2 regions of the Zooshikella sp. RANM57 genome follow, and region 1 is predicted to be linked to the other one. Evidence: predicted binding sites of a transcription regulator. Region 1 holds the regulator's gene; the other holds the start of a gene.
What was found. The regulator FliA, encoded in region 1, starts transcription of late flagellar genes. The targets are predictions, from matches to a motif close to CTAAAGTTNNNNNNNNNNCNGCCGATA.
Positions count from the first base shown of each region.

Region 2: the regulator FliA is predicted to act here: its motif matches at 1,920-1,946, upstream of ACQ96U_RS03530 (flagellin).

Region 1 covers NZ_JBOIUB010000001.1:133,326-136,754, forward strand. The annotation lists gene flhF (flagellar biosynthesis protein FlhF) at 1-457, shown strand, start outside; gene ACQ96U_RS00630 (MinD/ParA family protein) at 494-1,321, shown strand; gene ACQ96U_RS00635 (RNA polymerase sigma factor FliA) at 1,321-2,064, shown strand; gene ACQ96U_RS00640 (chemotaxis response regulator CheY) at 2,372-2,752, shown strand; gene ACQ96U_RS00645 (protein phosphatase CheZ) at 2,762-3,429, shown strand, end outside.
Region 2 covers NZ_JBOIUB010000001.1:922,114-925,542, reverse strand. The annotation lists gene ACQ96U_RS03535 (carbon starvation CstA family protein) at 230-1,780, shown strand; gene ACQ96U_RS03530 (flagellin) at 2,057-3,429, shown strand, end outside.

The DNA.
Region 1 (3,429 bases):
GGATGCTTTTCGAAGTAAGTCATTGATTTTAATCGATACTGCGGGTCTGCATCCGCAGGACGATAATTTACAGCTACAATTAAATTTACTTGATCAAGTACGGCCAATGATCAGGAATTTTTTGGTGCTGGCCACGACCTGCCAGCGCGATGTATTACAGCGAGCAATCAATACTTACTCAACAGAACAAACAGTGGGTACGATTTTAACGAAAGTGGATGAGACACACAGTCTTGGAGAATCTTTAGATATGGTGATCGCTGCCCAATTAGCGGTGTCTTACTATACAGATGGTCAGCGAATTCCAGAAGATATTGCATTGGCGCGTAGTCATACACTGTTGAGTCGAGCTGTAGCCATATCGGGCGCACTCGCTGAAGATGATGCAGCATGGCTTGTACAACAAGAATGGACGGTCTCTGGACATTCACTGTTTAACGAGCGTGCGGTTGGGTAATCACAAGCAATGTTTGTTGTCTGAGTGAACAACACGATGGGAATTAAACATCCAGTTCAGGTACTCGCTGTAACCGGAGGCAAGGGAGGCGTTGGCAAAACCAATGTAGCGCTTAACCTGAGTATTGCCCTTGCAGAAATGGGGCGTCGCGTCATGTTACTTGATGCCGACTTGGGATTAGCCAATATTGATGTGTTGCTAGGGCTGTCACCCAAACACACCATTGCTGATGTGTTAGAGGGAAAATGCGATTTACGCGATATTCTTTTGCACGGTCCTGGAGGCATAAAGATTATCCCAGCATCTTCCGGCACCCAGGCAATGACCCAATTATCGTTACAACAGCATGCAGGACTGATTAGTGCTTTCAGTGAAATTAATGATCAACTGGATGTATTGATTATTGATACCGCAGCTGGTATTTCGAGTTCTGTTGTTAGCTTTGTGATTGCCAGTCAAGAAGTATTGATTGTGGTAACCAATGAACCCACCTCAATCACGGATGCCTATGCGTTAATTAAGTTACTTCATCGTGATCATGAAGTAATGCGCTATCGGGTTATTGCAAATATGGTGCGCAGCCAGCAAGAAGGTCAGCAGCTTTTTAATAAGCTGACCAATGTCACTGAGCGCTTTTTGGATGTGACCATGCAATATTTAGGTGCTATTCCTTTTGATGAGGCTTTACGTAAAGCCGTTCAACGTCAGCGGCCGTTGTTAGAGTGCTATCCCAGGTCAAAAGCGGCTATAGCGATTCGTGGGATAGCGCAAAAGATTGATAACTTTCCATTACCCGCCTCACCTCGAGGGCATTTGGAATTTTTTGTGGAAACCTTGGTGTCCTGTGAAGTCGGACGTTGTTGATGAAATCAATGCAAGGTGTTGGGTTATATTCCCAAGTGAGTGGGCAGCAGGGACAGCAGCTTGTCCAGCGTTATGCTGGTCTTGTTAAGCGAATAGCCTTACATACCGCTGCTCGATTACCTGCCAGTGTCCAATTGGATGACTTGATTCAAGCCGGAATGATTGGACTGCTTGAGGCTGCGCGAAAATATGATGCGAGCAAAGGGGCAACCTTTGAAACCTATGCCACGATTCGCATCCGGGGCAGTATTGTCGATGAAATTCGTAAAGGGGACTGGGTACCTCGCTCTGTTCACCGTAACAGTCGACGAATCGCTGACGCTATTCAACAAATTGAAGCAAAGCATGGCCGAGATGCAAAGGATCATGAAATAGCAGAAGTGCTCTCACTTTCAATAGATGACTACTATGCTATGTTAAGTGATTTGTCCGGTAGTCGCTTATTTTCCTTTGAGGAGCTGATGGATGCTGGCGATGCACCACAAGAATCAATAGCCAGTGAGCACACCAGTGATAAACCTCCTGATGAACTACAGCAGAAAAAATTACGGCAGGATTTAGCACGAGCGATACAAACTTTGCCTGAACGAGAGCAGCTCGTGCTTGCACTTTATTATGATGAAGAATTAAACCTAAAAGAAATTGGTCAGGTGTTAGGTGTCAGTGAGTCACGGGTAAGTCAAATTCATTCACAAGCCGCTATGCGTCTTCGTGCAAGACTTGCTGATTGGCACCCAGAATAATGTCTGTTTTTAATAAAACCGTATTCTTTTTACGCTAACACCTTTTAATTACGATAGATGTTGTCTAACGCTCATCAGGTTCATACCTAACTGATTGATCATTAATTAATTATTCTTCCAGTCATTAAAAGGCCATGGTTTAGTGCATATTTCTGGCTATAAAGTGTTATTGCGTAAGAAAATGTTTTGCACTCTTTCTAAACATAAATCGAATAAACTGGCATGCCAATAATCACCTACTAGACTTGTAGTAGATGTTAAAAGGCAGCATCTGTGCATCATGAGGGAGGTCGCCTTGGATAAAAATATGAAGATCCTTATCGTGGATGACTTTTCCACAATGAGGCGAATCATTAAAAACCTACTGCGAGATTTGGGATTCACCAACACGGCAGAAGCGGATGACGGTCAAACAGCACTTCCATTGCTGAAAAGTGGTGGCTTTGATTTTTTAGTCACGGACTGGAACATGCCGGGTATGACGGGAATTGACTTATTAAAAGCCGTTCGTGCTGACCCTAAACTCGCATCTTTACCGGTTTTAATGGTAACGGCTGAAGCCAAACGAGACCAAATTGTTGAGGCTGCACAAGCGGGTGTCAATGGCTATGTAGTCAAGCCTTTTACTGCTCAAGTATTGAAAGAAAAAATTGAAAAAATATTTGAGCGTGTGGAAGCCAGTGGTTAAGAGGCTGATATGTCGTTATTAGATAAACAAGCTGATGGATTGACACCAGCAGAGTTTGAAGAAGACTTAAAAAATCGTGCGCATAAAATGGTGGAATATCTGGAAAAAGGCAATTTAAAAGATGCCATTCAGGTTATTCACGAAATTAATGAGGTGCGCGATAAAAGTCTTTATAAAGAAATTGGCCGTCTGACAAGGGCCTTGCATGAAGCCATTATGAATTTTCATTTGGATACAGGCTTTTCGGGTGAAGATAAAGAGCAAATTTCCAGTATGGCTGATGCCTCTGAGCGCTTAAGTTATGTGACAAAAATGACTGAACAAGCGGCTAATCGCACCATGGACCTGGTGGATGAGAGTGTTCCCATTGCTGGAGATATTGCCGAAAAATCAAAAAGCTTACGTGAAAGCTGGCAGAAGCTTCGTAAGCGACAGATGAAGCCTACAGAGTTTCGTGAGCTTTACCATCACATTGATGAATTTTTGGATACCACTGAAGGTAAAGCGAATACCCTCTATAGCAATTTAAATGAAATTATTTTGGCTCAGGATTTTCAGGATTTAACGGGTCAAGTTATTAAAAAAGTCGTCGACTTAGTGGCTGAAGTAGAAGAAAGCCTGGTTCATTTAGTGCGTATGGCAGGACAGCTTGACACAATTACAGGTATTGAACATCG
Region 2 (3,429 bases), 790 kb from region 1:
GCAAGGATGCGGCAATCAAGCCTCCAAGGAAGGATTCACGGCGTGTTCGAAGGGTGTTATCCAACCTTTGTGGGCATAGGGCTTTAAAATAATAGCTTTTATAAAAAGTACAGTTAATAGGCTACTGCTCTGTACTGTGCCCCAAGGGCTGTCCATTATTGAAGTCGATAGGCTAACCTTGAGCTTTAATACTTTCATGTGAGCGTCACACCACTGCAACCACTCCCACATGTTTTCCAGCCACTCCCATCGTTATTCAGCCACTCACCTATTTGTAAGTCCTTCTCTATATATCAGTTGGAATACACTGGCATGGCAGGATAAAGACAGTACTATAATTGGGAGGGCCATCAACATGATGTGGTTTTTACTTTGCGTCGGCGCACTGATTGCCGGCTACTTCGTCTACGGAGGACTGGTTGAGAAAATTTTCAGTCCCCGCCCCGAACAGAAAACACCCGCACTGACTATGAACGATGGGGTTGATTATGTCCCCATGTCCGATAAAAAAGTCTATCTTATTCAATTACTTAATATAGCCGGATTAGGACCCATCTTTGGCCCTATTTTAGGAGCACTTTATGGCCCCGTCGCCATGCTCTGGATCGTATTTGGCTGCATCTTTGCCGGTGCCGTTCACGATTATTTTTCTGGCATGCTTTCTGTAAGAGCTAAAGGTGCCAGCGTCCCTAGTGTCGTAGGCCAGCACTTAGGCGTTGCTGCTAAGCATTTTATGAATATCTTCGCCGTTTTATTGCTGTTATTAGTAGGCGTAGTATTTGTACTTGGCCCAGCAAAACTGCTTGGCAATTTGTCTGAAATGAATGTTGCCTGGTGGGTAGCCATCATTTTCGGCTATTACATTATCGCGACGATTGTTCCTGTCGACAAAATTATTGGCCGTTTTTACCCCTTCTTTGGTGCCCTGTTATTATTCATGTCCATTGGCTTGCTTGTCGGTTTAGGACTCAGTGATAAAGGGTTTTATGCCGCAGGATTAGACTTCAGCAATCTGCATCCGAAAGAACTTCCTCTTTGGCCATTACTGTTTATTACTATTGCTTGTGGTGCTGTATCTGGCTTCCATGCCACTCAGTCTCCGCTAATGGCACGCTGCATGCAAAATGAAAAATCGGGCCGTTTTATCTTCTACGGCGCCATGATTGGTGAAGGTGTTATTGCCCTGATCTGGTGTACCTTAGGCTTGTCTTTCTATGAAAGCCCAGAAGCACTCAATGCAACCCTAGCGTCTGGTGGCCCTGCTGCGGTTGTTCATGAAGTTTCAACTTCTCTGCTTGGTGCTGTAGGCGGTGTGTTAGCAATATTAGGTGTCATTGTTTTACCAATCACCTCTGGTGATACTGCATTCCGTAGTGCACGCTTGATTGTTGCTGACTTCTTTAAAATGCCACAAAAAGCGCTGGTAAAACGTTTGTTAATCGCGGTGCCCATGTTTGTCATTGGCTATCTGATTACAAAAGCCGAGTTTGGTGTTATCTGGCGTTACTTTGGCTGGGCCAACCAAACAACAGCGATGATTATGCTATGGGCTGCTGCTGCATACTTAATTAAAGAAGGTAAACTGCACTGGATCTGCACCATACCCGCAATATTTATGACCGCAGTAACTATCACTTACCTGGCTAATGCCGAGATTGGTTTTAACCTGCCCATGAATATTGCCACTATTATTGGCGCAATTACCACCGTCGTGTTTACTGCTGGCTTTTTCTGGAAATACAAAAAACCTGCTTTACTGCCACAAGAGCAAAATGGTTAACGATTAGAAGACCTAATACTGGAGAAACCATTGTTCCATTGCAGTACTAAACTTAGGCGGCTTATGTCGCCTTTTTTTATTCATAAAACCATCATAACTATTATTCATTACAAATCATCGTAATGATTCTGAAACATCTTTAACATCTCCTCAAATCCCACCAATACTGAGAGTAAATGATGAAATGAGCTTTCAATCAGTTACTTATACTGTTCGCTAACAGCCAATCCTGACCCAAGCGACAGCACATCGATTGCATAATGGGGAGGGTTTACCATGCCCCAGACTATTAACACTAACCTGTTATCACTGATTGCTCAGCGTAACTTGAACCAAACCCAACAAGCGCAAGCAACAGCGCTTGAGCGGCTTTCCTCTGGGTTACGTATTAACCATGCCAGCGACGATGCTGCAGGACTGGCAATTTCCATTCGGTTTGGTACACAAATAAGCTCAACCGCTACTGCAATACGAAATGCCAATGATGGTATTTCACTCTCGCAAACCGCTGAAGGTGCACTTTCCTCAATCACAACCAACTTACAACGAATTCGAGAACTTGCATTACAGTCATCAAATGGCAGCAATACCGAACTGGATAGAGATTCACTGGATGAAGAGGTACAACAGCTCATTGATGAAATTCAAGACGTTGCGAATAACACGACCTTTAATGGAAAACCTCTGTTAAATGGCTCACTATCCAAAACAAACTTTCAGGTGGGCACAAATATTGGTGAAACCATTCCCGTATCTATCAGTGCCATTACCACGGACCGACTGGGTAGTGCACTCACAGATGGTATTTCGTCCACTAGGCCAGCCTTACTCACCTCCTTGCAGGCGGGAGATATTGTTATTAATGGCATTGCCGTTCCCGCCCCCTCTTCAACCAATGACAGTTTATCCAGTGCTGATAATGAAAAAAGTGGAATTGCCATTGCTGCCGCAATCAACAGTGTAAGTGACCAAACAGGTGTCACTGCCCGAGCGAATACCAATGTTGTCGGCTATGCTGATTTTGCTGCAGCAACTAATGCAACGGTTAGCGGTAATATTATTATCAATGGCACCACTATCGCAGTTGCCACCAATGATGCGCTCAGCGCAGATGCTAATCGTGAATCAGTGGTAACTGCGATTAATACTTTTCAAGGACAAACGGGTGTGCGGGCAGAAAACACTGGCAGTATTAATACGGGAATAACCCTTATTGCCGATGATGGACGAAACATTGTCTATGATGACAATGCCTCAGGTTTATCTGCTGCTGTTGCTGTAGGTATAAGCGGTGCAGCTCAAACCTTTGTCGGAAGCTATACCCTTGTCTCACGAAGCGGTGCCGATATTGATATTGATTTTGGCCGATCTGACATTGACCGTTTTACTGGCTTACTTAAAGGTACATATAGTGGTGGCAACAGTGGCGTTGTTGGACGTCGAGTCGGTGTTACGCAAGCGTTAGAATCTGGAGATTTAGTCATTAATGGTGTAGCCGTTGGCCCCTCACTCAGTAGTGATGATACGGCCTCGTTTAATAATAAAGAAGGTAGTGCTATCGCTAAAGCAGCCGCAATTAATAAAGTCTCAGATCAAACAGGTGTTACCGCCACAGTTTTATCAACGGCCGTCTACGGTACAGGTATCAC